DNA from 3 places in the Chromobacterium vaccinii genome. Region 3 is predicted to be linked to each of the others. Evidence: predicted binding sites of a transcription regulator. Region 3 holds the regulator's gene; each other region holds the start of a gene.
The links. The regulator sigma-54, encoded in region 3, starts transcription at its own class of promoters, with help from an activator protein. The targets are predictions, from matches to a motif close to CTGGCACGCTTCATGCTT.
Positions count from the first base shown of each region.

Region 1: glnA (type I glutamate--ammonia ligase) is a predicted target of sigma-54. The motif match lies at 2,409-2,426, and genes of this name have one in related genera.
Region 2: BKX93_RS01110 (nitrate/nitrite transporter) is a predicted target of sigma-54. The motif match lies at 4,424-4,441, and genes of this name have one in related genera.

Region 1 is NZ_CP017707.1:1,906,950-1,917,093, forward strand. It holds gene mtgA (monofunctional biosynthetic peptidoglycan transglycosylase) at 53-739, opposite strand; gene aroE (shikimate dehydrogenase) at 742-1,563, opposite strand; gene BKX93_RS08810 (rhodanese-like domain-containing protein) at 1,769-2,221, opposite strand; gene glnA (type I glutamate--ammonia ligase) at 2,493-3,911, shown strand; gene BKX93_RS08820 (DUF4124 domain-containing protein) at 4,032-4,499, shown strand; gene glnL (nitrogen regulation protein NR(II)) at 4,621-5,679, shown strand; gene ntrC (nitrogen regulation protein NR(I)) at 5,707-7,110, shown strand; gene BKX93_RS08835 (substrate-binding periplasmic protein) at 7,207-7,956, shown strand; gene BKX93_RS08840 (VOC family protein) at 7,953-8,453, opposite strand; gene BKX93_RS25095 (hypothetical protein) at 8,614-8,772, shown strand; gene BKX93_RS08845 (hypothetical protein) at 8,812-9,372, opposite strand; gene BKX93_RS08850 (pyridoxal-phosphate dependent enzyme) at 9,369-10,144, opposite strand, start outside.
Region 2 is NZ_CP017707.1:234,798-244,941, reverse strand. It holds gene BKX93_RS01125 (nitrate reductase) at 1-221, opposite strand, end outside; gene nirD (nitrite reductase small subunit NirD) at 206-520, opposite strand; gene nirB (nitrite reductase large subunit NirB) at 532-2,988, opposite strand; gene BKX93_RS01110 (nitrate/nitrite transporter) at 2,999-4,201, opposite strand; gene BKX93_RS01105 (CmpA/NrtA family ABC transporter substrate-binding protein) at 4,490-5,596, opposite strand; gene BKX93_RS01100 (ANTAR domain-containing response regulator) at 5,606-6,196, opposite strand; gene BKX93_RS01095 (alanine/glycine:cation symporter family protein) at 6,297-7,799, opposite strand; gene BKX93_RS01090 (hypothetical protein) at 8,071-8,400, shown strand; gene BKX93_RS01085 (hypothetical protein) at 8,484-8,744, shown strand; gene BKX93_RS01080 (CgnE/CgnB domain-containing protein) at 8,741-9,733, opposite strand; gene BKX93_RS25865 (hypothetical protein) at 9,912-10,043, opposite strand.
Region 3 is NZ_CP017707.1:1,615,698-1,625,841, forward strand. It holds gene BKX93_RS07360 (cation:proton antiporter) at 1-482, opposite strand, end outside; gene BKX93_RS07365 (KpsF/GutQ family sugar-phosphate isomerase) at 594-1,571, shown strand; gene BKX93_RS07370 (KdsC family phosphatase) at 1,618-2,142, shown strand; gene lptC (LPS export ABC transporter periplasmic protein LptC) at 2,139-2,708, shown strand; gene lptA (lipopolysaccharide transport periplasmic protein LptA) at 2,698-3,255, shown strand; gene lptB (LPS export ABC transporter ATP-binding protein) at 3,252-3,980, shown strand; gene BKX93_RS07390 (RNA polymerase factor sigma-54) at 3,984-5,384, shown strand; gene hpf (ribosome hibernation-promoting factor, HPF/YfiA family) at 5,452-5,784, shown strand; gene ptsN (PTS IIA-like nitrogen regulatory protein PtsN) at 5,909-6,370, shown strand; gene hprK (HPr(Ser) kinase/phosphatase) at 6,363-7,319, shown strand; gene rapZ (RNase adapter RapZ) at 7,300-8,142, shown strand; gene BKX93_RS07415 (flavin prenyltransferase UbiX) at 8,197-8,802, shown strand; gene BKX93_RS07420 (NAD(P)H-hydrate dehydratase) at 8,805-10,144, shown strand, end outside.

The DNA of each region.
Region 1 (10,144 bases), 290 kb from region 3:
AAGCGGCTTCCACCCGCCGCCGCGGACAAAGCGGCGGGCCGGAACAGCGGGATCAGGGCAGCTCGACGTAGCCCATCCGGCGCTGGATGATGCGGGTCTTGCGCGCCAGGCCCGGCGCGCCGCGGTGCTCGTCGTAATAGCGCGGATTGGGCACCATCGCGGCCAGCTTGGCGGCCTGGGACGACGACAGGCGCGAGGCGCCGGTGCGGAAGTAATAGCGCGAGGCGGCCTCGGCGCCGAACACGCCGTTGCCCCACTCGATCACGTTCAGGTAGATCTCGTAGATGCGGCGCTTGTCCAGCACCGACTCCAGCATCACCGTGATCAGCGCCTCCTCCAGCTTGCGCCACGGCGTCTTGCCGCTGGACAGGAACAGGTTCTTGGCCAGCTGCTGGCTGATGGTGGAACCGCCGGCGACGATCTTGCCCTTCTGCAGATTTTTCTCGAACGCCGCCTCGATGCCGTCCCAGTCGAAGCCTTCGTGGTCGACGAACTTGGCGTCCTCGGACGCGATCAGCGCCCGTTTCAGATTCGGCGATATCTTGTCGTACGGCACCCACTTGTGGCGCAGCTCGGCCTCGGGGTCGTCCTGCTGCAACCTGGCCAGCTGCTCGTTCATGAAGGAACTGGCGCCGGGATTGTGGTCGCGCCAGTAGACGATATGGCTGAGCACCCACAGGTTATACAGCAGAAAGGCGGCCACCAGGGCCGCCAGGATCTTGAACAGGATGCGCGTCATGCTCAGGCCAACACTTCCCTCAGCATATTGGTCACCTTGCGCGTCTCGGGCTGCACGCCGCGCCAGATGGAGAACGACTCGGCCGCCTGCTCCACCAGCATGCCCAGGCCGTCGGCCAGCATGCCGGCGTTTTCGCCTTGGGCGCGCTGCAGGAACGGCGTCAGGCCAGCGCTGTACACCATGTCGTAGGCCAGCGTGCGCGGCGTGAACACGCCGTGCGGCAGCGGCGGCATTTCATTGTTCAGGCTGGTGGATGTGGCGTTGATGATGATGTCGAAGCTGCGGCCTTCCAGCGCGGCGTAGCCGACCGCCTCCACCTTGCCGTAGCGGGCGAAATGGTGCGCCAGCGCCTCGGCCTTGATCACGGTGCGGTTGACGATGGTCAGGCTGGCCGGCTTCTGCTCCAGAATGGGCTCCAGCACGCCGCGCACCGCGCCGCCGGCGCCCAGGATCAACACGCGCCGGCCGGCGATCGGGTAATCCAGGTTTTCCACGATGTCGCGCACCAGGCCGACGCCGTCGGTGTTGTCGCCGTACACCTTGCCGTCGCGGAAGGCCAGCGTGTTCACCGCCTCGGCCGCGCGCGCTCGCTCGGTCAGCTCGGACGCGTAGCGGAAAGCGTCGCCCTTGAACGGCAGCGTGATGTTCAAACCCTTGCCGCCCTTGGCTGCGAATTCGCCCACCACCTCGTTGAAGCGGCCGATGTCGGCGAACAGGCGCTCATAGCTGATGTCCTCTCCGGTGGCCCGGGCGAACTCCTCGTGGATGAACGGCGACTGGCTATGGGAGATCGGGTTGCCGATTACGGCGTAACGGTCGGTCATGTCCGGCTTTCCAAAATGCGATATGTTTTGTGCGGCCAAGGAACCGCCGACAAAGGCTCCCGGCGCGCCCTGAAACCGGGCGTGCGCCCATCGGGAACGCGCTGCGCGGCGCGCCATGGCTTTGTCGGCAGATCGAAGCTGCGGGTTCACCCCACACTTTGCCGCTTAACGCCGCAAACTTCAACCGCCTCGGACAAGGGAACAATCAGCCCTGCACCCACGGCAGGCCGCGCCAGCGCCAGCCGCCGACCGAGTTGCGGTGGCCGTCGCCGTCGCGGTCGCCCTCGAAGCCTTCCAGCACGTTGTACACCTCGCTGTAGCCGTTGTCCGCCGCCAGCCGCGCCACCTGGTCGGAACGGGCGCCGGAACGGCAGATCACCAGCAACACAGCCTCCGGGTCGACCTGGTGGGTCAGCTGGGCCAGAAAGTTGGGATTCGGCTCCATGCCGGGATAGCTGCGCCATTCGATGTTCACCGCGCCGGGCACGGTGCCGACGAATTGCCACTCGGCGTGGCTGCGCACGTCCAGCAGTACCGCCTTGGGCAGGCCTTGCATCAACTCATAGGCCTCGTCGGGCAGCACGGCTCCGCTGTAGGACAGGCTCAACTGTTCGGCGCGCTGGTGCGCAGCCTCCAGGATCAGGTTCATTCTGCTCATCTGTTTTCCTCCTGCAACATTCCGGGCTTATGTTGGCGATTATCGACCCACCCGGCATGGCTGGCAAATTGCACCATATCGGTGCGCCGCCCGGACCGAGGCACCAGATTGGTTCAAGTCCAGTCATTCCAGCCGGCTGGATAAGCCAAAGCGGCTATGACACAATGCAGCAGCAGCGTTTCAGAGGCTGGCACGCTTCCTGCTTACCGGGACGTACCAAAATTTTCACGCACTTGCCCTTGGGTGCACGTTGCCTTCCAGGAGATAAAACATGGCAGTAGCCGACGTAGTCAAACTGATCCAAGAAAACGACGTCAAATTTGTCGATCTGCGCTTCACCGACACCCGCGGCAAAGAACAGCACGTCTCCATCCCGGCGCATGTGCTGCTGGAAGACGCCGACGAGTGGTTCGAGCGCGGCCACGCCTTCGACGGCTCCTCCATCGCCGGCTGGAAAGGCATCCAGGCTTCCGACATGCTGCTGATGGCCGACCCGGCCACCGCCCGCCTCGACCCGTTCTTCGACGAGCCGACCGTGTTCATGCACTGCGACGTGATCGATCCGGCCGACGGCAAGGGCTACGACCGCGACCCGCGCTCCATCGCCAAACGCGCCGAAGCCTACCTGAAGGCATCCGGCCACGGCGACACCGCCTACTTCGGCCCGGAGCCGGAATTCTTCATCTTCGACAGCATCACCTGGGGCGCCGACATGTCCGGCTGCTTCGTCAAGATCAAGGCCGAGGAAGCCGCATGGGCGTCCGCCGAGGAATTCGAAGGCGGCAACATGGGCCACCGTCCGGGCATCAAGGGCGGCTACTTCCCGGTGCCACCGGTGGACTCCTCGCAAGACATCCGCTCCGCGATGGTGCTGCTGCTGGAAGAGCTGGGCGTGCCGGTTGAAGTGCACCACCACGAAGTGGCCACCGCCGGCCAGAACGAGATCGGCACCAAGTTCAGCACGCTGACCCAGCGCGCCGACTGGACCCAGATCCTGAAGTACGTGGTGCACAACGTCGCCCACAGCTACGGCAAGACCGCCACCTTCATGCCCAAGCCCATCGTCGGCGACAACGGCTCCGGCATGCACGTCCACCAGTCCATCTGGAAAGACGGCAAGAACCTGTTCGCGGGCGAAGGCTACGCCGGCCTGTCCGACACCGCGCTATACTACATCGGCGGCATCATCAAGCACGCCAAGGCGCTGAACGCGATCACCAACCCGGGCACCAACTCCTACAAGCGCCTGGTGCCGCACTACGAAGCGCCGGTGAAGCTGGCCTACTCGGCCAAGAACCGCTCCGCCTCGATCCGCATCCCGCACGTAGCCAGCCCGAAGGGCCGCCGCATCGAAGCCCGCTTCCCGGATCCGCTGGCCAACCCGTACCTGTGTTTCTCCGCGCTGCTGATGGCCGGCCTGGACGGCATCCAGAACAAGATCCACCCTGGCGACGCCGCGGACAAGAACCTGTACGACCTGCCGCCGGAAGAGGACAAGCTGATCCCGACCGTGTGCGCCAGCCTGGACGAGGCGCTGGCCGCGCTGGACAAGGACCGCGAGTTCCTGACCCGCGGCGGCGTGTTCTCCAACGAGTGGATCGATGCCTACATCGAGCTGAAGATGCAGGAAGTCAACCTGGCCCGCATGACCACCCACCCGGTGGAATTCGCGATGTACTACTCGCTGTAAGCAGAAAACGCGTCAATCGGAACGGCAGCCCAGGCTGCCGTTTTTCTTGCTCTCGCATAAATGACGCGACGGCCCGATTTGCTTATCATGCAAGGGCGATCCACACCCTGTATCCGGACGATGAAGACATTCGCACTCTGCCTGCTGCTCGCCTGCGGGGCGGCCCAGGCGGCCACCATCTACAAGTACGTCGACCCGCAAGGCAACGTCACCTACACCAATGTGCCGATTCGCGGCGCGCAGCCGATCAAGCTGAACCCGCTGTCCTCCTATCCCAGCCAGCGCGCCAAGAACAACGGCGCTTCCGCCGGCAAGCCCGCCGCGTCCGGCGGCTATCCCAATGTGGACGCCGACACCCAGAAGCAGCGCGACGGCGGCCGCAAAAAGATACTGGAGCAAGAGCTGTCCAACGAAGCCAAGGCGCTGGACGCCGCCAAGAAGGCGCTGGCCGACGGCAAGGCGGTGCGGCTGGGCGACGAGGCCCGCAACTACCAGAAGTATCTGGACCGGGTGCAAAAACTGCAGAACGAAGTCACCGACCGCGAAAAGAACGTCCAGGCTTTGAAGAAGGAGCTGGGCCTGCCATAGCCATGCGCACCATTATGGTGCACACTTGCGCCAGGATGCGCGCCCGCGCCCCGCGGCGCGGTCCTACGGGCTGGCGCGCTTATTGCTGCGTTCAGCGCGACACCACCATCCAAGCCATCCCATGACGATACCCAGCTTTGCCGGACTGGAGCTCCTGGACACCCCGGTGCTGATCTGCGACGCGGACGCCGCGCTGCGCTTCGTCAATCCCGCCTGCGAAAACCTGCTGGCGCTGGGCAGCCGCGAATTGCTGCGCCATGCGCTGCCCGACCTGTTCCAGCCCTGCCCCGAGCTGGTCCAGGCGCTCGCCACCGCGCTCGGCCAGGGCGCCAGCTACATCGAGCACGACCTGGAGCTGAAGCCGCTGCACAACGACGCGGCGCTGCACGTGATGCTGTCGATCACGCCGATCGATGTCGAAGGCTGCCAGGCGCTGATCGAGCTCAGGCCGCTGGACCAGCAGCTGAAGATCGCCAACGAAGAGCGCTCGCTGATGCAGCACCAGGCCAACCGCGAGCTGATCCGCAATCTGGCGCACGAGATCAAGAACCCGCTGGGCGGCATCCGCGGCGCGGCGCAGTTGCTGGAGCACGAGCTGGCCGACCGGCCGGAGCTGAAGGAGTACACCGAGGTGATCACCGAGGAGGCGCTGCGGCTGCAGACGCTGGTGGATCGGCTGCTGGCGCCGCACCGCAGCCACAATCGCGGGCCGATCAACATCCACGAGGTGCTGGAGCGGGTGCGCAGCATCGCGCTGGCCCAGCATCCGCAAGGCCTAACCGTGGTCCGCGACTACGACACCAGCCTGCCGCTGCTGTCCGCCGACAAGGAACAGCTGATCCAGGTGGTGCTCAACATCGTCAACAACGCGGTGCAGGCGCTGCGCGGCCAGGGGCGCATCACGCTGCGCACCCGGGTGGCGCGGCAGATCACGCTGGCGCGCAAACGCCACCAGCTGGCACTGAAATTGCAGATCGTCGACGACGGCCCCGGCATTCCCGACGACATCCGCGACCACATCTTCTACCCGCTGGTCACCGGCCGCGCCGAAGGCACCGGCCTGGGGCTGACCTTGGCCCAGGCCTTCGTCCACCAGCACGGCGGCAGCATAGAGTTCGACTCTCGGCCGGGCCAGACCTGCTTCACCGTGCTGCTGCCCTTCGGCGGCGAAGCCGGATAACGACAAAAGAACACGAGGAGAAACGCCATGGCCAAGCCGGTCTGGATCATAGACGACGACAAGGCGATACGCTGGGTGCTGGAAAAGGCGCTGACCCGCGCCGGCATCGCCTTCGACAGCTTCGCCAGCGCCGACGACGCGCTCAATGCGCTGTACGACGACAAGCCACAGGCCATCATTTCCGACATCCGCATGCCGGGCACCGACGGCCTGAAATTCCTGGCCAAGGTCAAGACCGAGCATCCGCAGCTGCCGGTGATCATCATGACCGCCCACTCCGACCTGGACTCCGCGGTGTCGGCCTTCCAGGGCGGCGCCTTCGAATACCTGCCCAAACCGTTCGACATCGACCAGGCGGTGCTGCTGATCGAGCGCGCGCTAGCCGAGAGCGAGGCGCAGGACGCCGGCGCGGATAGTCCGGAAGCGATGCCGGTGCTTCTGGGCCAGGCGCCGGCGATGCAGGACGTGTTCCGCGCCATCGGCCGGCTGGCCCAGTCCAACGTCACCGTGCTGATCACCGGCGAATCCGGCACCGGCAAGGAGCGGGTGGCCGAGGCGCTGCACCGCCACTCGGTGCGCGCCGGCAAGCCCTTCATCGCGCTCAATACCGCGGCGATACCGAAGGATCTGCTGGAGTCGGAGCTGTTCGGCCACGAGAAAGGCGCGTTCACCGGCGCGCTGGCCACGCGTCGCGGACGCTTCGAGGAAGCCGAAGGCGGCACGCTGTTCCTGGACGAGATCGGCGACATGCCGACCGAGCTGCAGACCCGGCTGCTGCGGGTGCTGTCCGACGGCCATTTCTACCGCGTCGGCGGCCACACGCCGATCAAGGCCAATGTGCGGGTGATCGCCGCCACCCACCAGAATCTGGAACAGCGGGTGCGCGACGGCCAGTTCCGCGAAGACCTGTACCACCGCCTCAACGTGATCCGGCTGCGGCTGCCGCCGCTGCGCGAACGGCGCGAGGACATCCCGCTCCTGGCCCGCCACTTCCTGGCCAAGAGCGCCGCGCAGCTGGGCGTCGAGTCCAAGCGCCTGTCCGAGGCGGCGATGGCGCTGATCCAGCGCAGCGCCTTCACCGGCAATGTCCGCGAGCTGGAAAACCTGTGTCAGTGGATTTGCGTGATGGCGCCGGGCCAGACCGTCGAAGTGGCCGACTTGCCGCCGGAGCTGCGCGAGCCGCAAGCCGAGGCCGCCGCATGCCCGGACGGAGACTGGAACCGGATGCTGGAGGAGGAAATCCGCCGCCGGCTGCGCGCCGGCGACGTCGGCATCGTCGACGAGCTGACCCGCCGCTTCGAAACCACCTGCATCCGCGCCAGCCTCGGCCATACCGGCGGCCGCCGGGTGGAAGCCGCCCACCTGCTGGGCTGGGGGCGCAACACGCTGACCCGCAAGATTCAGGAGCTGGGATTGGAGCGTGGCAGCTAGCACAGTCGATTGTTAATCAAACAATGATAAAACAATCAGAATATTTTCAATTAATTTTGATAAAATGGGCAGACCTATTCCCAGTTCGAATATCCGATGTCCCGTCTGCCCATCGCGCTGGCTTGTCTATGCCCTCTGTCGCTGTCCGCCGCGGAACCGCTGCGCGTCGGCATCAGCGACGCGCTGACCAGTCCCTATATGATCGAAGACCCGGCGGCCGACAGCCCGCCCCGCGGCCGGGCCATCGACTTGGCGCGGAGCGCGCTGCGCCGCTGCGGGCTGGACGCGCGCTTTTTGCGCCAACCGGGCAAGCGCCTGGTGCAGAACCTGGGCCTGGACCGGCTGGACGGCGCGCTGCTGCTGTCCTACCAAGCTCCTCGCCGCGGCCTGATGGCCTACCCGATGCGCGACGGCCAGGCGGACCCCAGCCGCCGCATGGCCACCTTCGACTATGCCTTCTACATCCGCGACGACAGCGACCTGAGCTGGAACGGCGCCCGGCTGCGCGGCCTGGAAGGACCGGTCGGCATCAATCGCGGCTGGTCCATAGAACGGGATCTGCGGGCGCTAGGCCTGCGGGTGGAAAACGGCAACGCCATCGGCGACAACTTCGCCAAGCTGCAAGCGGGCCGCATCCAGGCCTACGCGGTGCATCGGCAAGCCGGCGACCTCTACCTGCGACATCATCCGGAACTCAAGATCCGCCGGCTGTCGCCGCCCCTGCTCAGCAAAACCTATTACTGGGTGTTCAGCCGCGGCTACGCCCACCGCCACCCGCGGCAAACCGAATGCCTGTGGCGGCAATTGCCGCGGCTGCGCGCGGCCTATCTGCCGGATAACGGCTAAACGCCGCGGGCCAGCTCGCGCGCCCAATCCAGCCGGCCGTCGCCGGGCTCGCGGTCGCGCGCGTCCAGCGCAGCCTCCGGCACGAACCAGCACACCTCGAACAGCAAGCCGTCCGGGTCATGGCCGTACACGCTCTTGTGCACGCCGTGGTCTTCTTCCATGCCCAACTTTCCGATCTCGGCCAGATGGTCGCGTATCCGCTTCAGCTCCTGGATGGTGTCCACCTCCCAGGCCAGATGGTACAGGCCGGCCTTGGGCTGATGGAGAGCCGGCGTCTCGCCGCTCGGGCTGAACGGGCCCGAGCGCTGCTGGCCCAGATTGAGCTGGAACAGCGCCAGATCGTGGTCGTTGTCTGAATGCGCGGCCTGCGCGAACACCGCGCGGCGGGAAGCGGCGTCGCCCTTGGGGCGAAAGCCCAGCACATCGCGGTAAAAAGCCGCGCTGCCCGCCACGTCGCTGACGTAAAACACCGCGTGGTTGAGTCGTTTGATGCCCATCTGTCACCTGAATTCTGGATTGAAAAAGCCCGGCGCGGCCCAAGCCATGCCGCGCGGCATGCATACGAAATCCCGCCGGCCGCGTTTAAGCCAATCATGCCACGATATGGCCGATGGCCGTACACTGGCCCCATCCACTTTCTGCAGGAGTCTCTCCATCATGAACACGCGCCGCGCAGGATACGGCTTCTCTCTGGGCACGCTGATCGCGGTCGCCCTGTCATGGTCGGCCAATCATTCCATTCTATGGGCGATCATTCACGGTTTCCTGAGCTGGCTGTACATCGCCTACTACCTGCTGACCCACGCGTTGCGCTGAACCCGCCGGGACTCAAGGCTCCTTGCTGCGGCGCGGCGCTCAGGGCAGCGCTTCGTACACCTCGGCCAGCACCCGGCCATCCTCGCCCAGCATGTGATGGCTGCGCCCGTAATGCCGGTCGCAGCAGCGGCGGTAGGCGATGGCGCCGCTGGCGGCGAACAGCCCGGGCAAGGCGAAATACTGTCGGCCGGAGAACGACGGACGGATGCCCGCCCGCGCCAGGATGCTGCCGAACGGCAGGTCAGACTCCACCAGCTGGCGCTTCAGCCGCGGCTCGAACGCCAGCAGTTCTATCCTGATCCAGGCCGCCACGTGGCAGCGCTGCCGCTCGTCCAGCAACAGGATGCTGCGCTCCAGTCGCCGGGCGTCATGCCGCTGCCACAGCCGCCGGATGCGCAACGCGCAGCCGCGGCTGGCCTGCAGCGCGCCGGTCATGTATCCATGGTGGACCAGCGCCTCGCGGCTGCAGGCGCAGATTTCCTCCGGCGGCACCGGCCACGCCTCCCGCCAGGGAATCTCGATGGCCGGCCGCGCCTGCCCGGCGTCCGGCAGGGGCGGCGGGAGGCGAAGCGCCCCGGCGCTGGCCTGATGCAGCCTCACAGGCTGGTGACCATGTGCGAGGAGCAGACTGCGGCGATATCGCCGTCCACGCCGCGGCCGCGCAGCATGCGGGCGGCGGCGATCGCGGCGCCGGACGAAGGCCCCACCGGCTCGCCGCAGGCGGCCAGCGCCTCGCGCGCCGTCGACCAAGCCAGCTCCGACGCCACCGGCACGATGCCGGCCACCGCCTCGCGCCGGAACAGCCGCGTCGGCGCCGGCGGCGCCAGGCCCGGGATATTGTGCGGCCGCCACGGCTCGCCCGACAGCACCGCCGCCTCCGCCGGCTCCACCGCGTAAACCGGCACGCCGGCCGGCGCCAGCGCTTCGGCGATGCCCATCAGCGACGCGCAGGTGCCGGCCGACACCGTCACCGCCGCCAGCCCGGGTGCCTGGCGCAACAGCTCTTCCCCCACCTCCCGGTAATGGCCGATCAATTCCGGATCGCTCAATTGCTCGACCACATGGCTGCCCGGCATGCCGCGATGGGCGTCCAGCAGTTCCTGCAACTGCGGATGCGGGCGGCGCTCCACTTCCGCGCCCAGCCAGCGCGCGTAATTGACCACGCTGTCCGGCGCGCCGTCCGGCATCAGCAACAGCGCCTTGCAGCCTATCTGGCTGGCCGCCCAGGCGACGCTGACGCCGGCGCTGCCGGCGGTCATGATCACCAGCGTCGCGTCGCGGCTTATCCGGCCGGCGCTCGCGCGTTCAAGCAGAGTCTTGGGCAGCGAGCGATGCTTGATCGACAAGGAGGGGTTCAGGTATTCGAGCTTCA
Region 2 (10,144 bases), 1.4 Mb from region 3:
AAGGCGCGGCCGCTGTCGCTGGCGGCGCTGGCCGCCAGGCTCAGGCCCTTGCCGCACAGCCGGCCGTAATTGGCCGGATGCTCCGGATCGCCGCGTACGCCGGTGATGCGGCCATTCTCGCTCTCTATCAGTACGCCGCAGCCGACGCCGCAATAGCAGCAGGTGGATCGGGTTTCCGTCTTGTCCATCGCCTCGTCCCTCCCCGCTACAACGCCAGCCATACCGCGCCGTTCTCCTCCCTGGCGGGGAAACGGCGCGCGCAGCCGGCGTCCGGCGCCAGCGCCTCGCCGCTGGCCAGGTCTATGTTCCAGCCGTGCAGCGGACAGGCCACCGCGCGGCCATGCACCATGCCTTGGCTGAGCGGGCCGCCCTTGTGCGGGCAACGGTCCAGCAGCGCGAACACCTGGTCGTCGTGAGTGCGGAACAGCGCGATGTCGCCGTCCTCCCACGCCAGCACGCGGCTGCCTTGTCGCGGGATGTCGTCCAGCGCGCAGATTCTGGTCCAGTTTTCCATGCTCATCTCGACTCTCCTCAGGCTTCGACCGCGATGGGAATGAACTCGCGCTTCTGCGCGCCGGCGACGCGCGCCGCCCAAGGGTCGGGCAGGCCCTGCAGGGAAAACAGCAGCCGCTGGTGCAGCGCGCGGCGGCTGTCGGCGTCGTCCACCACGCGGGCCTTGATGTAATCCAGGCCGACGCGGGCGATATAGTGGACGGTGCGGTCCAGGTAGTAAGCCTCCTCGCGGTACAGCTGCAGGAAGGCGCCGCCGTACTCCTTCACCTCCTCCGCCGTCTTCACCTTGCACAGGAATTGCGCCACCTCGGTCTTGATGCCGCCGTTGCCGCCCACGTACAGTTCCCAGCCGGACTCCACCGCGATCACGCCCACATCCTTGATGCCGGCCTCGGCGCAGTTGCGCGGGCAGCCCGACACCGCCAGCTTGACCTTGTGCGGGCTCCACATATTGGCCAGCATGGTTTCCAGGTCTATGCCCATCTGGGTGCTGTTCTGGGTGCCGAAACGGCAGAACTCGCTGCCGACGCAGGTCTTCACCGTGCGGATGGATTTGCCGTAGGCGTGGCCGGAGTTCATCCCCAGATCGCGCCAGACATCGACCAGGTCTTCCTTCTTGATCCCTAATAAATCGATGCGCTGGCCGCCGGTGACCTTCAGCATCTTCACCCGGTATTTGTCGGCGACGTCGGCGATGCGGCGCAGCTCGTCGGCGGTGGTGACGCCGCCCTTCATTTGCGGAATCACCGAGAAGGTGCCGTCCTTCTGGATGTTGGCGTGCGCCCGCTCGTTGATGAAGCGGCTCTGCGGGTCGTCCACCGCCTCGTGCGGCCAGGTGGACAGCAGGTAGTAGTTGATCGCCGGCCGGCAGCTGGCGCAGCCGTTGGGCGTCCGCCACTCCAGGAAATGGAACACCTCGGCGTGGGTCAGCAGATGGCGCTCCCGTATCGCCTGGCGCAGCTCGGCGTGGCTATGGCCGGTGCAGCCGCACACTGCCTTGGTCTTGGGCGTTTCCTGGAAGCTGGAGCCGACCACGCTCATCAGCACTTGCTCGACCAGTCCGGCGCAGGAGCCGCAGGAGCTGGCCGCCTTGGTGTGCTTCTTCACCTCGTCCAGCGTGAGCAGGCCCTTGTCCTCGATCGCTTTGACGATGGCGCCCTTGCACACGCCGTTGCAGCCGCAAACCTCGTCTTCGCCCCTCATCGCCGCCGCGCGGCTCTGGCCCTGCACGCCGGCGTCGCCTATCGCCGTTTCGCCGAACATCAGCGTGTCGCGCAGATCGGCCACGCTGCGGCCCTCGCGCAGCAGCTTGAAATACCAGGCACCGTCGCCGGTGTCGCCGTACAGGCAAACGCCGGCCAGCTTGTCGCCGCGCAGCACCAGCTTCTTGTAGACGCCGCCGGCCGGGTCGGACAGCACGATTTCCTCGCAGCCGTCGCCGCCCATGAAGTCGCCGGCGGAAAACAGGTCGATTCCCGTCACTTTCAGCTTGGTGGACGACACCGAACCGCCATAGCGGGCCACGCCCAGCCGCGCCAGGTGGTTGGCGCATACCTTGGCCTGCTCGAACAGCGGCGCCACCAGCCCATAGGCCACGCCGCGGTGGCTGGCGCACTCGCCGACGGCGTAGATGCGCGGGTCCGAGGTCTGCAAGGTGTCGTCCACCACCACCCCGCGGCTGCAATGCAGGCCGGCGGCCTCGGCCAATGCGGCGTTGGGGCGGATGCCCACCGCCATCACCACCAGCTCGGCCGGAATCTCCTCGCCGTCGCGGAAGCGGACGCCGCGCACCCGGCCCTGGCCATCGTCCAGCAGCGCGGCGGTCTGCCGCCCCATCAGGAAACGGATGCCGCGCGCCTCCAACGCCCGGCGCAGCAGCTCGCCCGCCTGGCGGTCCAGCTGGCGTTCCAGCAGCCAGTCGGCCAGATGGACGACGGCGACGTCCATGCCGCGCAGCCTCAGGCCGTTGGCGGCCTCCAGCCCCAGCAGGCCGCCGCCGATCACCACCGTGCCGCGCCTCTGGCCCGCGGCCTCCATCATGTACTCGGTATCGGCAATGTCGCGGTAGCCGATCACCCCATCCAGCTCGCGCCCCGGGATCGGCAGCATCACCGGCGAGGAGCCGGTGGCCAGCAGCAGCCTGTCGTAGCCGGCGACGGCGCCGTCTTCCGCCACCACCTCGCGCCGAGCCCGGTCGATGGCGCTGACGCGCTTGCCCATATGCAGCGCGATGCTCCGCTCAGCGTACCACTCCGGCGGATTCAGCACGATATCGCCGAACGCCTGCTCCCCCGCCAGCACCGGCGACAACAGGATGCGGTTGTAGTTGGGATGCGGTTCCGCGCCGAACACCGTGATGTCGTAGAGATCCGGCGCCAGCGCCAGCAGCTCCTCCACCGCGCGGATGCCGGCCATGCCGTTGCCCACCACCACCAGCCGCTGCCTGGCCCGGTCTTTCAGTTCGGCCATGTCCATGTCCGTCTCCTCACACGCGGGCGGCGGCCGCCGCCCAGTTGCCGCGCCAGCGCCGCTGCACGCCGGCCAGGCTGAGCCAGGCCAGCAGGCACAGGCCGGCAAACAGCCACAAACCGGGCGCGTAGTCGCCGCTGGCCTGCTTGACCGCGCCCAGGCCCGCCGCCAGGGTGAAGCCGCCCACGCCGCCGGCCATGCCCACCAGGCCGGTCATCACGCCCAGCTCCCGGCCGAAGCGCTGCGGCACCAGCTGGAACACCGCGCCGTTGCCCGCGCCCAGGCACAGCATGGCCAGCACGAACAGGGCCAGCGCCGCGCCCGCGCCGCCGGCATTGAGCGCGGCCGCAGCCATCAGCAAGGCGCAGGCCAGATAAACCGCCAGCAGCGAACGGGTGCCGCCCAGCCTATCGGCCAGCATGCCGCCCAAGGGCCGCATCACCGAGCCGGCAAACACGCAGGCGGCGGTATAGAGCCCGGCGGTTTTGGCGTCGAAGCCGAATTGATCGTGGAAATAGCCGGGCAAAGCGCCGGCGAAACCGGAAAAGCCACCGAAAGTCATCGAGTAGAAGAACATGAACCACCAGGCGTCCTTTTCCTTCAGCACGGCCAGGTAATCAGCCAACCGTTTCGGCGCGGCGGCGGCGGGCGCCTCCCTGGCGCACAGGGCGAAAATCGCCAGCGTCAGCAACAGCGGCACACAGGCCAGGCCGAACACGTTCTGCCAGCCGTAAGCCATGGCCAGCGCCGGCGCGAACAAGGCCGCCAGCACCGTGCCGGAATTGCCCGCCCCGGCGATGCCCATCGCCGCGCCCTGATGCTGCGGCGGATACCAGCGCGAGGCCAGCGGCAGCGCGGCGGCGAACGAGGCCCCGGCCACGCCCAGCAGCGCGCCCAGCGCCAGCATCGCGCCGAAGCTGGACAGATCGGCGAGCCAGCCGCCGAACAGCGCGGCGATCACGATGATCTGGCCAAGCAGGCCGGCGCGCTTGGCGCCGATGCGGTCCGCCAGCGCGCCCATCAGCGGCCGCAGCAAAGCGCCGGCCAGGATGGGCGTGGCCACCATCAGGCCGCGTTGCTGGGTGGAAAGCCCGAGCGCGGCGGCGATGGGCACCTGCAACGGCCCCAGCAGATACCAGGCCATGAAGCTCACGTCAAAGTACAGAAAGGCGCAAGCCAGCGTAGGCCGGTGCCCGGACTGCCAGAAGCTACGGTTCATGATCGCTCCCGGCGCGCGGTCCGCCCTCTCCGCCCGGCCGGCTTGCGGCCAGACCATCGGCAGGAACGGCGGATTCAGTCCGCGCGCAGATAGTCAAAACAAAACGGCGTCCTCTCCGTATCTGAACAGGAGAGGACGCCGTTGTCCCTAGTGGCAATCACCTACGTTGGCGTTTGCCCGAATGTGTCCGGCGGCGCGCCGTTGCGCCGTCCGGGATCAGGAACGCAAATCGCGTGCCAGCCTGAAAGCCCCGGTTTTAGCTGGCGTGGCCGTTTTTGCTGCACCGCATCAGTGCGTTTCCGCCAAATCCGCACCGGTTTTGGGCGGCGGCCACGCCTGCCCGTCCATCAACAGGGCGGGATGCCGGTCGGATTCCGGCAAGGCGACGCCGCAGCGCTCCGCCGCCTGGCGGTACAGCGCCGTTCCGCAAATCGCCTGCGCGATGTCCCGATCGCCATCGCCCCGCCACAGCCCCCAGCGGCGGTATTGGCACAGAAACCACAGCGTGTCGGCCGGATCGGGGAAGTTGACCCGCCCCTCGTCGAAGAAGCGTAGCGGCGCGGCCTGCAAGGGGTGCGCGCGCCAATGCCGCAGGATGGTTTCCGCCGGCACGCCCAGCCAGGCGTCCTCGGCCAGCCAGGCCGCCGCCTGCTCCTGGTTGTCCGGCTGGTCCAGCCAGTGGCAGGCCAGCAGCAGGGTTTCGATCAGCGCCGAGGCCAGCTGCGGCTGCCGATCGGCCAGCTCGCGGCGGCAGATCAGCGCCTTTTCCGGATGCTCCGGCCAGATGGCCGCGCTATCGGCGACCAGGCAAGCGCTGCCCTGCTCCTCGGTCACCGCGTGCCAGGGCTGGCCCGCGCAATAGCCGTCCAGCGCGCCCGTCCGCATCGCCGCGCCCATCTGCGGCGGCGGAATGACCACGCAGCGCGCGGCGCGCAAGGGATGCACATCCTGAGCCGCCAGCCAGTAATACAGCCACATCGCATGGGTGCCGGCGGGAAAGGTGTGCGCCAGGCGCAAGGGGCGGCCCAAGCGGCGGGCGATGTCGGCCAGGCTGGCACCGTCGCGCCGCTGCGCCGCCAGGCCCGGACTCAAGCTGATGCCCTGGCCATTGCGGTTCAGCGTCATCAACACCGTCATATCGCATTGCGGCCCGCCCAGGCCCAGCTGCATGCCGCAAGCCAGGCCGTGCAGCGCATGGGCGGCGTCCAGCTGCCCGGCCAGCAGGCGGTCGCGCAATGCCGCCCAGGATGGCTGCCGCAGCGGCTGCAGCGCCAGGCCGTTCATGCGGTCCAGCCCCAGCCGGCAGGCGACCGCCAGCGGCGCGCAATCGGTCAGCGGCAGGAAGCCGACGCGGACCCGCGCCAAGCTGTTGTCTTCAGGATAATCTGCATGCATCGCGGCCTCTCAATCCAGCAGCTCGCTGGCGTGGATCAGTTGAAGAGCCAGGTCGGCCAGGCGCAAGCCCGACCTCATCGCCTGGCTGCGCAGCAGCGCGTACGCCTCTTCTTCGCCAAGCCGCCGCCGGCGCATCAGGATGCCCTTGGCCCGCTCGATCAGCTTGCGCTCCGCCAGCTGCCGCTCCATGTCGGCCAGCTTGCGCTTCAGCGCGGCGTCCTCCTCGAACTTGACCCTAGCCATGTCGATGATGGGCGCCAGCCGCTCCGCGGAGACGTGGTCGACGATGTAGGCGGTGACCCCGGCGCGCACCGCGGCCTGTATGGCGGGCACCCCGCCGTGTTCGGCGAACATCACCACCGGGCGCGGCGCGGAGCGCTCCATCAGCGCGAGCTGCTCCAGCGTGTCGCGCGTCGGCGATTCGGTATCGACGATGATGACGTCCGGCCGCTCCGACTCCGCCAGCCGCAGCAGCTCGGCCGCGCCGTCGGCCTGGGCGATGACCAGGTAGCCGGCGTCGGCGAAGGCGTCGCGCAGCTGCCGCATCGGCCGGTCGGTATCGTTGACCAGCAACAGCCTCAAGGGGGCGGACGGGTCCATGGTCTCATTCGCGCAATGGGTCTGCGGGAGATAAAAGCAAACCCCATGCCCGAATGCCATGACGACGCAAAAACGCCCGCGTGAGCGGGCGTTGCGTGAATCAGCCGGCTTTGGCCGGTTCCGGCTTGCCTCCCGGCGGCGGGCCGCTCGACTCCTCGTCCAGATTGCTCTCGGCGCGGCGGCCTGCCCAGTAGGCGGCGTTGACGATGCCCAGCTTTTCCGGATGGAACACCGGGTCCACGCCTTGCGCCTTCTGCGCCTCGTAATCGCGCAGGCAGGCCAGCGCCGGCTTCTGCATCAGGATGATGGCGATGATGTTCAGCCAGGCCATCAGGCCGACGCCGATATCGCCCAGACCCCAAGCCAGATCGGCGGTCTTCACCGTGCCGTAGACGGTGGCCGCCATCAGCCCCACCTTCAGCGCGAACACCAGCCACGGCCGCCGCGCCTTGCGGTTGATGAAGGCGATGTTGGTCTCGGCGATGTAGTAGTAGGCGATGATGGTGGTGAAGGCGAAGAAGAACAGCGCCAGCGCGACGAACACCGAGCCGAAGCCCGGCATGATGCTTTCCATCGCGGTCTGCACATAGCCCGGACCGGCAGCCACGCCGGCAATGCCGGTGTACAGCGCCGCGCCGTCCGGCCCCTGGACATTGTACTGGCCGGTGATCAGCAGCATGAAGGCGGTGGCGGAACAGACGAACAGGGTGTCGATGTAGACCGAGAACGCCTGCACCAGGCCCTGCTTGGCCGGATGGCTGACCGCCGCGGCGCTGGACGCGTGCGGACCGGTGCCCTGACCGGCCTCGTTGGAATAGATGCCGCGCTTCACGCCCCACTGGATGGCGAAGCCCAGCACCGCGCCCATGCCCGCCTCAAAACCGAAGGCGCTCTTGAAGATCAGCGCCACCACGCCCGGCAATTGCTCGATGTTGAGCGCGATCACCACGCAGGCGACGATGATGTAGCCCAGCGCCATGAAAGGCACCACCGCTCCGGCGAACACCGCGATGCGCTTGACGCCGCCGAAGATGATGAAGCCCAGCATGATGGCCAGCACGGCGGCTGTCACCGTGGGCGCGATGCCGAAGGCCGACTGCATCGAGTTGGCGATGGAATTGGCCTGGATGCCGGGCAGCAGCACGCCGGTGGCCACCACCGTGGTCAGCGCGAACAGCCAGGCATACCACTTCATGCCCAGCCCCTTCTCGATGTAGAAAGCCGGACCGCCGCGGTACTGGCCGTCTATCTTCTCCTTGTACACCTGGCCCAGCGTGGACTCGACGAAAGCGGAGCTGGCGCCGAGAAAGGCCACCAGCCACATCCAGAACATCGCGCCCGGACCGCCGAAAGTGATGGCGGTGGCCACCCCGGCGATATTGCCGGTGCCCACCCGTCCCGCCAGCGTCATCGCCAGCGCCTGGAACGACGACACGCCCGCGCTGCTGCTCTGGCGATTGAACATCAGGCGCAGCATCTCCTTGAAATGCCGCAGTTGCAGAAAACGGGTGCGCAGCGAAAAATACAGGCCCACGCCCAGGCACAGGTAAATCAGTGCCGGACTCCAGACCACGCCGTTGATGGCGTTGACCAACTCCTCCATGGGTTCTCCTTTGTAAGCGAAGGTATGCAATCGGCGTGTTTTTATATTCCTGCTGCCGATTGTCCGACCGGAACCCGCAAGATAATGGTCAAAGCCTGAATGTTTCCAGATGGTTTACTGTAAAAATAAAGTAAATACCCTAAATAAATATCGCCGCGCCAACGCGGGCAATCCGCCGACAAAGCCCGCGCCTCATCGGGTCCAGGCCGGAGCGGCATGCCCGCGCATGGTATAGTGTGCCCCCGGTTCTCCCAGTAGAAAGCTTCAAGCCATGCCCACCCTCTTCCGTCTGTCCGCCGCCTGCCTGCTGCTGGCCGCGCTCAGCGGCTGCCAGCCGCCGCAACGCATCCAGGCCAGCTACCACTGCGACGATCAGATTCGGTTCAGCTTCGACCGCCGCACCCAGACGGTGGAAGTGTTCCGCGGCGGCGAGAGCTTCAAGGGATATATGGACGAGAAAGGCCTGCTGACCTGGCCCAAGCCGCTGGCCGGCAAATCGCTGCCGGACAGCTTCTTCATTTCCCGCAAGACGCCGGACCAGATGAAGCTGTACGGCGGCTTCGCCGGCACCGGCAAGGCGTGCCGGCTGGACCCGGGCTGAGCAAGCGGCCTCACGTCCGCCCTCCGCCAGCGTCCATGGAGCGAGCCGACGCATTCCGCGCCGGCCCCGCTCCGGAGACCGCCATGTCGCTCGCGCTGAACAACTGTCCGCTTACCAACAACACCGCCGTCACGATCCGCGTCGTGCCCGGAAACGCTTTCGATGTGCCGGCAGGCCAGACCGTCAACTCCGGCGTGATCGTCTTCGACACCATACAAGTCCCCGGGGACGTGCTGGACACCGACGCGGACCAGGCCGCGAACCAGCTGAATTGTTATTTCGTGCTGGCGGATGGAGAGTACCGGTTGAACATCCCCGACGACTTCACCGCGGTGTTCAGCTAAATCGAGAAACCGCCGTCGAAGAAGACCTTGTCGCCGAAACGCAGCCGGCCGCCGGAAAAGATCAAGTCCAGGTGATGGCTGCCCAGCTCGCCGCCGCCCAGGCCCAGATGCAGTCCTGGGTGGCGCTCCTCGAAGCCGGCGTTCAAACCATACAGTCCCTTCACGCCGCAATTGGTGCCGATGCCGAACTCCGCCACCGCGGCGTTGCCGGCGTTGGCGCTCAGATACTTGTCGAAATCCGCCGAGAAGCGCGCGTCGCCGCAACTGAAGTCCGCCACCCGGCTATCGCGGATGCGCAGCGTGGCGAAATCGCGGACCACGCCGTATTTGACGGCGAACGGTATCGTGCTGAGGAAGGCGCCGCTGAAGCGCACCTCGCCCTGCAGATCAGCGATGGAAGTGGCAATCTCTCCCGGGACGAGATCGACATTGCCGTCGCCGTCTATCGAGGTCCAGGCTTGATCGGGCTGGATCGAGCCGCGGAGCCATCCGCCCCCCTCCTGCTCGAACGCCACGTGCCCGGCTTGCTCCGCCAGCGCGATCAGGCGGCGGTTGCGCTCCGCCATACGCGCCCGCGGCTCGGAGAACGCCTCGTAGAAATACGGCCCGTAGTCCTTGAACAGAATGGATTTCTTCCAGTTGGACTGCATCGCCTGCTTGATCGGCAATAGGAAGGCCGGACCGCGCGGATCGACAGACGGCAACGTGGACGAGCGGTACAGGAAAATGAAGACATCGCATTGTTCGATCGCGGCCGCCAGCGCGTCCGCGCTCTCGTTCTCCAGCTCGGCTAAGCGGATGTCCGCGGCGATGGCCTCGCCGGCGCCCTCGGCGATGCTCGCGGCAACTTCGCCGTGATATGCGTCGAACCCCAGCAACAGGCGGATGGGCTCTCCCGAGGCCGCCTTGTCCCTGGCTGCCGGATGTAATGCCAAGCAGGCGTACATATTGCGGACACTTCGCGCCTGCTCTTCGGTGGTGATGCGCATTCAGCTTTCTCCCAAGGTCCGCTGACAAAACTTTGCGGAGTCTCTGGACCAAAGCGCCGCGGGCCATGCCAATCGTTCGACGCAGGGAGGCGCGATCCAGGATCTCTTTTTGTCGGCGGCTCTAAAAAACGGGGCCGCCAGGGCCCCGTCGTCAGACATGGATTCGGCTAATGCCCTATCAGACCGGCCACAGCGCGGTGCCGAACGGCACGACGGCTTTGTCCTGCATCATCTCCACCGCTTCGGCGAAGGTTTCTTCCTGAAACCAGGCATCCAGCTCGATATCCGCGGTTTGGATTTGATCGTTCATCTGCATCTCCTTTGTCGTTGGAAAACTCGCGATGCTAGAGCAAATGCCCTAACAAAATTACAGACGCATGGAATTCATGCAAGTTCTAATACCACTTAGTA
Region 3 (10,144 bases):
AGCAGCGGCACCACGGCGATGTCCTGGAACAGCAGCACGCCTATCGCCAGTTGGCCGTGCGGATGGTTCAGCTCCAACCTTTCCGCCAGCAGCTTGCTGACGATGGCGGTGGACGACATCGCCAATGCGCCGCCAATGGCGAAACCTGTCAGCGGGCTGCCGGTCAGATAGGCGATGGCCATCGCCACCAGCAGCATGGTGAGCGCCACCTGGGCGAATCCCACCCCGAACACCAGTTGCCGCATCGCCCTCAGCCTGGGCAGGGAGAACTCCAGGCCGATGCTGAACATCATGAATACGATGCCGATTTCGCCGAGAAAGGCGGTTTCCTTGCCTTGCGGGATCAGGTTCATCACACCCGGGCCGGTCAGGAAGCCCACCACCAGATAGCCGAGCATGGCCGGCACCTTCAGGCTTCGGCACAAGGTGACTACCAGCACGGCGGCCAACAGGACAAGGACGATGGGGGCCATGGAATGCATCGGCGATCGGGACTCCAGGGAAAAGATTGGCAACGGAAAACACGACCGCCAAGCAAAACTTGCACCAGCACCCGCGTCAATCGATTATAACCTTTGATATACTTTTGCCTTATGGAAAAAAATCACACCAGCCGGCTGGAAACGGCGCGCGAAGTGCTGCATGAAGAAGCGGCCGCGCTGAACACTCTGGCCGAACGCCTGAACGGCGACTTCCTGGAGGCTGTGGAGATCATCCTGTCCTGCGAGGGCCGCGTGATCGTCACCGGCATGGGCAAGTCCGGCCACGTGGGGCGCAAGATCGCCGCCACGCTGGCCAGCACCGGCACGCCGGCCTTCTTCGTGCACCCGGCCGAGGCCGCCCACGGCGACCTGGGCATGATCACCGGCGACGACGTGGTGATCGCGCTGTCCAACTCCGGCGAGTCGGCCGAAGTGGTGTCGCTGCTGCCGGCGCTGAAGCTGAAGGGCGGCAAGCTGATCGCGGTGACCGGCCGGTCCGAGTCCACGCTGTCCCAGGCCGCGGACATCCTGCTGCACACGCATGTCGAGCGCGAAGCGTGTCCGCTGAACCTGGCCCCGACCACCAGCACTACCGCGCAGATGGCGCTGGGCGACGCGCTGGCCGTCACGCTGATGGGGGCGCGCGGCTTCGGCCAGAGCGATTTCGCGCTGTCCCACCCGGGCGGCAGCCTGGGCCGGCGCCTGCTGGTGCATGTAAAGGACTTGATGCACGCTGGCGGCGATCTGCCGCGGGTGGCGCCGGGCACGCTGCTGAAGGACGCGCTGCTGGAAATGTCGCAGAAGCGGCTGGGCATGGTCGCGGTAGGCGACGCCGACGGCACGCTCCACGGCATCTACACCGACGGCGACCTGCGCCGCACGCTGGAAAAAGGCGTGGACGTCTACAGTCTGAAGATAGACGAGGTGATGGGCCGCAAGCCGCGGTCCATCCAGCCGGACAAGCTGGCGGCCGAAGCCGGCTTCCTGATGAAACAACACCAGATCACCAGCCTGGTGGTCGTCGACGCCCAGGGCAAGCTGGCCGGCGTGCTGCACATGCACGACCTGCTGCGCGCCGGCGTGTTTTAAAACCAGCCGGCCAGTCCCAGCGACTGGCGGCGGCAAGGATCAAGCAATGCGTATGATTTCCGAGCAGGCCCGCAAGGTGAAACTGCTGATCATGGATGTGGACGGCGTGATGACCGACGGCCGCATCTACTACGACGCCCGCGGCGAAGAGAGCAAGTCGTTCTACGTGCAGGACGGCCTCGGCCTGCGCCTGCTGCAAGGCACCGGCGTGCAGCTGGCCATCATTTCCGGCCGCGCCGACCGCTGCGTCGAGCACCGCGCCCAGGCGCTGAAGATCGATCACTACTACGGCGGCGTCCACGACAAGAAAGTCGCGCTGGCCGAGCTGCTGGACAAGACCGGCCTGTCCGCCGAGCAATGCGCGTTCATCGGCGACGATCTGATCGACCTGCCCATCCTGACCCGGGTCGGCCTGGCGGTCGCGGTGCCCGAGGCCCCCCCGCAGGTGCGCCAGCATTGCCATTACGTGACCGGCAACCCCGGCGGCCATGGCGCGGTGCGCGAGCTGGCCGAGCTGATCATGCAGGCCCAGGGCACGTTCGAAGGCGTGCTCGCCCGGTATCTGGCATGATCAAGCTGCTGCGCTCCCATCGCCTGTTCCCGGTGCTGCTGATCGGACTGACCGCGCTGCTGACGATATGGCTGGACCAGATTTCGCGCTGGGACAGCCACCGCCGCGAACTCGATCCGGACAAGCCCGAGTACGTTGCGGAAAACATGATCGCCACCCGCTACGACAAGCAAGGCAAGCTGATGGACCGGCTGATCGCCACCCGCATGTGGCAGTATCCGGGCAAGCCCGACGCCTATTTCGAGAACCCCGACCTGTACCAGTACCAGCAGGGCGTGCTGCAATACCATGTGACCGGCGAGACCGGCCGCTACAACAACAAGAGCCAGCAGGCCTACTTCGACAAGAAAGTCGTTTTGATCAAACCCGCAGACAGCAAGCAGCCCGAAACCCGGCTGGTCAGCAGCGCGATGTTCGTCGATACCGGCAAGCGCTTCGCCAGCTCCAAGGCGCCGTCGGTGATCTACCAAGGCAACTCGGTCGCCAACTCCATCGGCTTCAGCTATCTGGAGTCGCAGGGCCTGCTCAATCTGTATTCCAAGACCAAGATCGTCTATGCCAAATAACTCCCGCATCCTGCTGGCCGGCTTGCTGCTGGCCGCCTCCGCGCTGGCTCACGCCGAACAGGCAGACAAAACCAAGCCCATCGAAATCACCAGCGACAACGGCTGCACCATGGAGCAGACCAAGGGCGTCTCCACTTGCACCGGCAACGTGGTGGTGATCCAGGGCACGCTGCGCCTGAACGCCGACAAGGTGGTAGCCACCCAGGACCCGCAAGGCAACCAGACGCTGCAGGCTACCGGCCGCATCGTCACCTTCCGCCAGAAGCTGGACAACAACAGCGGCTGGATCGAAGGCCAATCCAGCAAGCTGGACTACGACAGCGCCAAGCACTTCGCGGTGCTGACCGGCAACGCCCGCGTCAAGCGCAACGGCGACCTCGTGATCGGCAACGTGATCACCTACGACACCCAGAGCGAGGTCTACCAGGTGATGGGCGGCGGCGCCAACGCCGGCAAGGGCGGGCGCACCACCGTGATCCTGCAGCCGAAGAACACCGCGTCGCAACCGGCGGCCGCCAAACCCGCCGCCGGAGCCGCCGCGCAATGAAGCACAGCATCCTCACCGTCACCAATCTGAAAAAGCGCTTCAAGAAGCGCACCGTGGTCAAGGACGTGTCGCTCAGCATCGAGAGCGGCGAAGTCGTCGGCCTGCTCGGCCCCAACGGCGCCGGCAAGACCACCAGTTTCTACATGATCGTCGGCCTGATCGGCGCCGACGACGGCGACATTCGCCTGGACGACGCGTCCATCACTCACTACCCGATCCACCAGCGCGCCCAGCTCGGCCTCGGCTACCTGCCGCAGGAAGCGTCCATCTTCCGCCGCATGACGGTGGAAGAGAACATCGCCGCCATCCTGGAAATCTCCGGCCTCAAGGGCAAGGAGCTGGAAAAAGAGCTGGACCTGCTGCTGGACGACCTCAACATCGGCCACCTGCGCGACAGCAACGCGCTGTCGCTGTCCGGCGGCGAGCGCCGCCGGGTGGAGATCGCCCGCGTGCTGGCCACCCGCCCGCGCTTCATCCTGCTGGACGAACCTTTCGCCGGCGTGGATCCGATCGCGGTGATCGACATCCAGAAGATCATCTCCTTCCTGAAGGAGCGCGGCATCGGCGTGCTGATCACCGACCACAACGTGCGCGAGACGCTGCGCATCTGCGACCGCGCCTACATCATCAGCGACGGCTCGGTGCTGGCCTCCGGCGAGCCGGAAGAACTGGTCAACAACGAGAGAGTGCGCGAGGTCTACCTCGGCGAGCACTTCCATCTGTAAACGATGAAACAGGCCCTTCAGCTCAAGGTATCCCAGCAACTGACGCTGACGCCGCAGCTGCAGCAATCGATCAAGCTGCTGCAACTGTCCACACTGGACCTGCAGACGGAGGTGGAGCGCTTCCTGCTGGACAATCCGCTGCTGGAGCGCGGCGACGAGCCCCGCGACGGCGAAGCCGCTCCCGACAGCGCGGAACAGCAGGAAAGCCCGGCCGAGGCCCAGGACGCCGACAGCCGCGACGACGGCGCCGGCGAACTGCTGGACTGGGGCGCCGGCAGCCGCAAGGGGGACGACAATGACTTCGACCCCATGCTCAACGTGCCCTGCCCGGTCAGTCTGCGCGAGCACCTGCTGACGCAACTGGGCGAAATCGCCCTCTCCGACCGCGACCGCGCGGTGATGCGCCTGCTGATAGAGGAACTGGACGACGACGGCTACCTGCCGCTGCAGCTGGACGAGCTGGCCGGCAACCTGCCGCTGGAACTGGAGCTGGAAGTCGACGAGCTGGCGGTGGGCCTCAGGCTGCTGCAGCAGTTCGACCCCGCCGGCGTGGGCGCGCGCTCGCTGGCCGAATCGCTGACGCTGCAGTTGCAGCGCCTGCCCGGCGTCGAGCCTGAGCACGCGCTGGCGCTGGCCATCGTCCGCGAGCACCTGGCCCTGCTCGGCGGCCGCGACTACGCCCGGCTGAAAAAGCTGCTGCGCTGCGACGACGCGGCGCTGCGCGGCGCGCAGGCGCTGATCGCCCGCCTCAACCCGCACCCGGCCACCGGCTTCGGCCACGGCGAAACCCATTACGTGATTCCCGACATCAGCGTGCGCAAGCTGCGCGGCCGCTGGGCGGCCGAGCTCAACCGCGCGGCGATGCCCCGCCTGCGCGTCAACCGGCTGTACGAGCGCATGCTGGCCGACCAGCGCGCCGGCGGCGAAATGTCGGGCCGGCTGCAGGAGGCGCGCTGGCTGGTCAAGAACATCCAGCAACGGTTTGACACCATACTCAAAGTGGCGGAAGCTATCGTTGAGCGCCAGCAATCGTTCTTTGAGCACGGCGAAGTGGCGATGCGCCCGCTGATCCTGCGGGACATCGCGGAAGAACTGGGCCTGCACGAATCCACCGTTTCCCGATCCACCAGCCAGAAATACCTGCTTTGTTCGCGGGGCTTGTTCGAGCTCAAGTATTTCTTCGGCAGTTCGCTGGAAACTGAAAGCGGCGGAGAGTGCTCCGCCACCGCGATCAAGGCCCACATCCGCGGCATGATAGACGCCGAGGACCGCGCGAAGCCGCTGTCCGACAGCGCCATCGCCGACGCGCTGGCCAAGCAGGGAATACAGGTTGCCAGACGCACCGTAGCCAAGTATCGTGAAGCCATGCAGATTCCGGCGGTGAATCTGCGCAAGGCGCTGTAGGGCGCCTCAAGAATACAATGCCGCCCGGCAACCCGACCGGGTGGTCAACACCAGAAGGAGCTAGGGTATGAACCTCAAAGTAACTGGCCTGCACCTGGAAGTCACCCCGTCGCTGCGCGAATACATCGAGAACAAGCTCGAGCGCATTACCCGCCATGTCGACCACGTGATCGACATCTCCGTCACCCTGTCGGTCGACAAGCTGGTCCAGAAGGCTGAAGTCAATGTGCACCTGTCCGGCAAGGACATCCACATCGAAGCTTCCGAGGCCGACCTCTACGCCGCCATCGACGTCCTGATGGACAAGCTGGACCGCCAAGTCCTGAAGTACAAGGAAAAGCTGACCGAACACCGCGCGACGGGCTCGGGCGAAGCGTCTCAGGCCCAGGCCTCGCTGTAAGGCCGGACTGAAGACAACGGGAGCCTCACGGTTCCCGTTTTTCTTTGCGCTTGCCGGTTTTCAGTACTATCAAGGCAACGTAGAATTCACAGTTTCACCCCAAGAGCCGCATGCATACTCCAACATGACTCTCATCGGCAAGATCCTGACCCCGGACCATATCCTGCTGGATCTGGACGTCGCCAGCAAGAAGCGGGTGTTCGAACAAGTGGGACTGCTCGTGGAAAACACCCGCGGCATCGCCCGCAGCGAGGTTTTCGACAGCCTGTTCAGCCGTGAAAAACTGGGCTCCACCGGACTCGGCCAGGGCGTGGCCATTCCCCACGGCCGCGCGCGCGGCCTCAAGGAAGCCACCGGCGTGTTCATCCGCCTGAAGGCGCCCATTCCCTTCGACGCGCCGGACGGCAAGCCGGTGCAATGCCTGTTCGTGCTGCTGGTCCCCGAGCACGCCACCGACCTGCACCTCCAGGTGCTGTCGGAGCTGGCGCAGCTGTTCTCCAGCCGCCAGATGCGCGAGCAGATGCTTGGCGCCGGCGCGCGCGACGACCTGTACAAGCTGCTTTGCGAATGGACGCCCCATGCCTAGCATCACCGTGCGCCGGCTGTATCAGGAAAACCAGCAGAAGCTGAATCTGACTTGGGTCGCCGGCACCGGCGGCTCCGACAACGTGATCGGCAACGACGACCAGCGGCCGACGCTGGCCCTGGTCGGCCACCTGAACTTCATCCACCCCAACCGGGTGCAGGTGCTGGGCCTCGCCGAGGTCGACTACCTTAACAAGCTGGAGCAGTCGGCGGCCAAGACCGCGCTGGACCAGCTGTTCCACAAGAGCATGTCGGTGGTGATGGTCACCAACAACCAGCCAGTGCCCCGGCTGCTGCGCGACTACTGCCACAGCCACAACGTGCCCCTGATGTGCAGCACGCTGGAAAGCCCGTACCTGATGGACGTGCTGCGGATCTACCTGGCGCGCGCGCTGGCGGTGTCCACCGTGCTGCACGGCGTGTTCCTCGACGTGTTCGAGATCGGCGTGCTGATCATGGGCGACTCCGCGATGGGCAAGAGCGAGCTGGCGCTGGAATTGATCTCCCGCGGCCACGGCATGGTGGCCGACGACGCCGTCGAGCTATACCGCATCGGCCCGGACACGCTCGAAGGCCGCTGCCCGCCACTGCTGCGCGACTTCCTGGAAGTGCGCGGCCTCGGCATCCTCAACATCCGCACCATCTTCGGCGAGACCGCGGTCCGCCCCAAGAAGGTGCTGAAACTGATCATCCATCTGGTCAAGGCCAACGACCAGGCGATGCAGGCGCTGGACCGGCTGAACATCCAGTCGGAAACTCAGGACATCATCGGCGTCACCGTGCGCAAGGTGGTGCTGCCCGTGGCCGCCGGCCGCAACCTGGCGGTGCTGGTGGAGGCCGCCGTGCGCAACTACATCCTGCAGCTGCGCGGCATCGACAGCACCCGCGAATTCATCGAACGCCACACCAATTTCTTGCGAGACCAGGAAAATGCGCCTGATATTGATTAGCGGCCTGTCCGGTTCCGGCAAGTCGGTGGCGCTGCGCGCGCTGGAGGATTCCGGTTTCTACTGCGTGGACAATCTGCCGGCCACCATGCTGCCGGAAGCGATGGCGATGTACGCCGACTTCGGCTACAAGGACATCGCCATCAGCGTGGACACCCGCTCCGGCCCCACCCTGGGCGCGCTGCCCAAAGTGGTGGAATCCCTGAAGGCCCAAGGCATGGATGTTCGGCTGCTGTTCCTGGAAGCCAAGCCGGAAACGCTGGTCAAACGCTTCTCCGAAACCCGCCGCCGCCACCCCCTGTCCGACACCGGCATCACGGTGGAGGAAAGCATATTGCTGGAGCAGGAGATGCTGGCCGAGGTGCTGGAGCTGGGCACCCGCATCGACACCAGCGAACTGTCCGCCAACGCCCTCAGAAGCTGGGTGCGCGAACTGGTCGATGCCGACAGCAGCCAGCTGACGCTGATCTTCGAATCATTCGGCTTCAAGCATGGCGTGCCGCAGGACGCCGATTTCGTCTTCGACGCCCGCTGCCTGCCCAATCCCTATTACGATCCGCAGCTGCGCCCGTTCACCGGCCGCGACCAACCCATCATCGACTTCTTCGCCGGCCATCAGGAAGTGGCCGAGATGATAGCCGACATCCAGGCGATGATCGCCAAGTGGCTGCCCTGCTACGGCAAGGAAAACCGCAGCTACCTGACGGTGGCCGTCGGCTGCACCGGCGGCCAGCACCGCTCGGTGTACATCATCGAGAATCTGGCGCGCTCCTTCCCCGACCGCCAGGTATTGGTCCGCCACCGCCAGTTGTACCGCGAACACTGACCATCGGCAGGGCCCGCCGCCCTGCCCGTCCAGCCCGGCTGGAGAAAGAAGCCGATGCCCCGCAAAACCGTCACCGTCGCCCTCACCGGCGCCTCGGGCCTGCCTTACGGCCTGCGCCTGATCGAGGCCCTGCTCGCCGCCGGCGCGCGGGTGTGGGTGCTGTATTCCCAAGCCGCCCAGGTGGTGGCCAAGCAGGAAATGCAACTGACCCTGCCCTCGCGTCCGGCCGAAATGAAAGCCTGGCTGCAGGCCCGCTATCCCGCCGGCGACGGCCAGCTGGAAGTCTACGGCCGCGAGGAATGGTTCGCACCGGCGGCGTCCGGCTCCAATCCGCCGGACGCGATGGTGGTGTGCCCGTGTTCGATGGGCACGCTGGCGGCTATCCGCCACGGCATGAGCGACAATCTGATCGAACGCGCGGCCGACGTCTGCATCAAGGAGCAGCGCAAGCTGGTGCTGGTGCCGCGCGAAACGCCGCTGTCCGCCATCCACCTGGAAAACATGCTGGACCTGGCGCGCCTGGGGGTGGTGATCCTGCCCCCCGCCCCCGGCTTCTACACCCATCCCAAGAGCGTGGACGACATGGTGGACTTCGTCGTCTCCCGCATACTCGATCAACTGGGCGTCGAACAAACCTTGACGCCGCGCTGGGGAGAATGAACATGGACGGCGGCCCGATCCTGAGCCTGGAAGCGCTGCGCCGGCTGGAACAGGCCGCCGCCGGCCATGGACTGAACCTGATGCGCCGCGCCGCGCTTGCCGCCGCGGACTGGGTCACCCGCCACAGCCCCCCGGCCTCGCCGCTGCTGGTCTGCGCCGGCCCCGGCAACAACGGCGGCGACGCGCTGCACGCGGCGCTGGCGCTGCGCAAGCGCGGCCATCCGCTGACCATCCTGCAGCCCATCGCTCCGGCCAGCGACGAATGCCGCGCCGCGCGCCGGCAGGCGGAAAAAGCAGGCCTCTCCATCCTGGCTGAATTGCCCGGCGGCGCGCCGCCTCCGGCGCTGCTGATAGACGGCCTGTTCGGCATCGGCCTGTCCCGTCCGCTGGGTCCCGCCTGGCAAGACCTGATAAATCGGCTGAACCGCCTGGATTGCGCTAAGTTGGCGCTGGACTGCCCCAGCGGGCTTGACGCCTATACCGGGCAGCCGCAAGGCGCGGCCATCCGCGCCGACCACACCCTGACCTTCCTCTGCCACAAGCCGGGGTTGTTCGGCGGGCCAGGCGCCGACTTTGCCGGCCAGGTGGAGCTGGCCATGCTGGACTGCCCCGCCAGCCTGTATCCGGAAGCCGAAGGCGAGCTCAACCGCCCGCCGGTCGCGGCGCTCGCCCGCAACCGGGACAGCCACAAGGGCAGCTACGGCTCCGTATCCGTCATCGGCGGCGCGCCAGGCATGCTAGGCGCGGCGCTGCTCGCCGGCCGCAGCGCGCTGGCCGGCGGCGCCGGCAAAGTCTATCTGTGTCCGCTGGACGACCGGCTGCCGGTCGACCCAGCCGCGCCGGAACTGATGGTGCGCCCGGCGGACGAAGCCGCGGACCTGCCCGTCGCCGACGTGCTGGCCGTCGGCCCAGGCCTGGGCCGGCAGGAGCTGGCCGAGCGGCTGCTGCAGCAGGCCATCGCCCGCGCCGTTCCCCTGGTGCTGGACGCCGACGCGCTCAATCTGCTGGCGGTCCGCCGCGATCTGGCCGCCCTCGTCGCCGAGCGCAGGGCGCCTACCGTGCTGACGCCCCACCCCGCCGAAGCCGCCCGGCTGCTGCGGCTGGGCGGCGCCCAAGAGATCCAGGCCGATCGCGTGCCCCATGCCCGCCGGCTGGCCGCCGGCCTGAACAGCGTTGTCGTCCTGAAAGGCGCCGGCAGCCTGATCGCAAGGCCCGATGGCTACTACCGCGTCAATGACAGCGGCGGACCGGAACTGGCCGTCGCCGGACAGGGCGATGTATTGACCGGCCTCATCGCCGCGCTGCTGGCCCAGGGCCTGGACGCTTTCGACGCCGCCTCGCT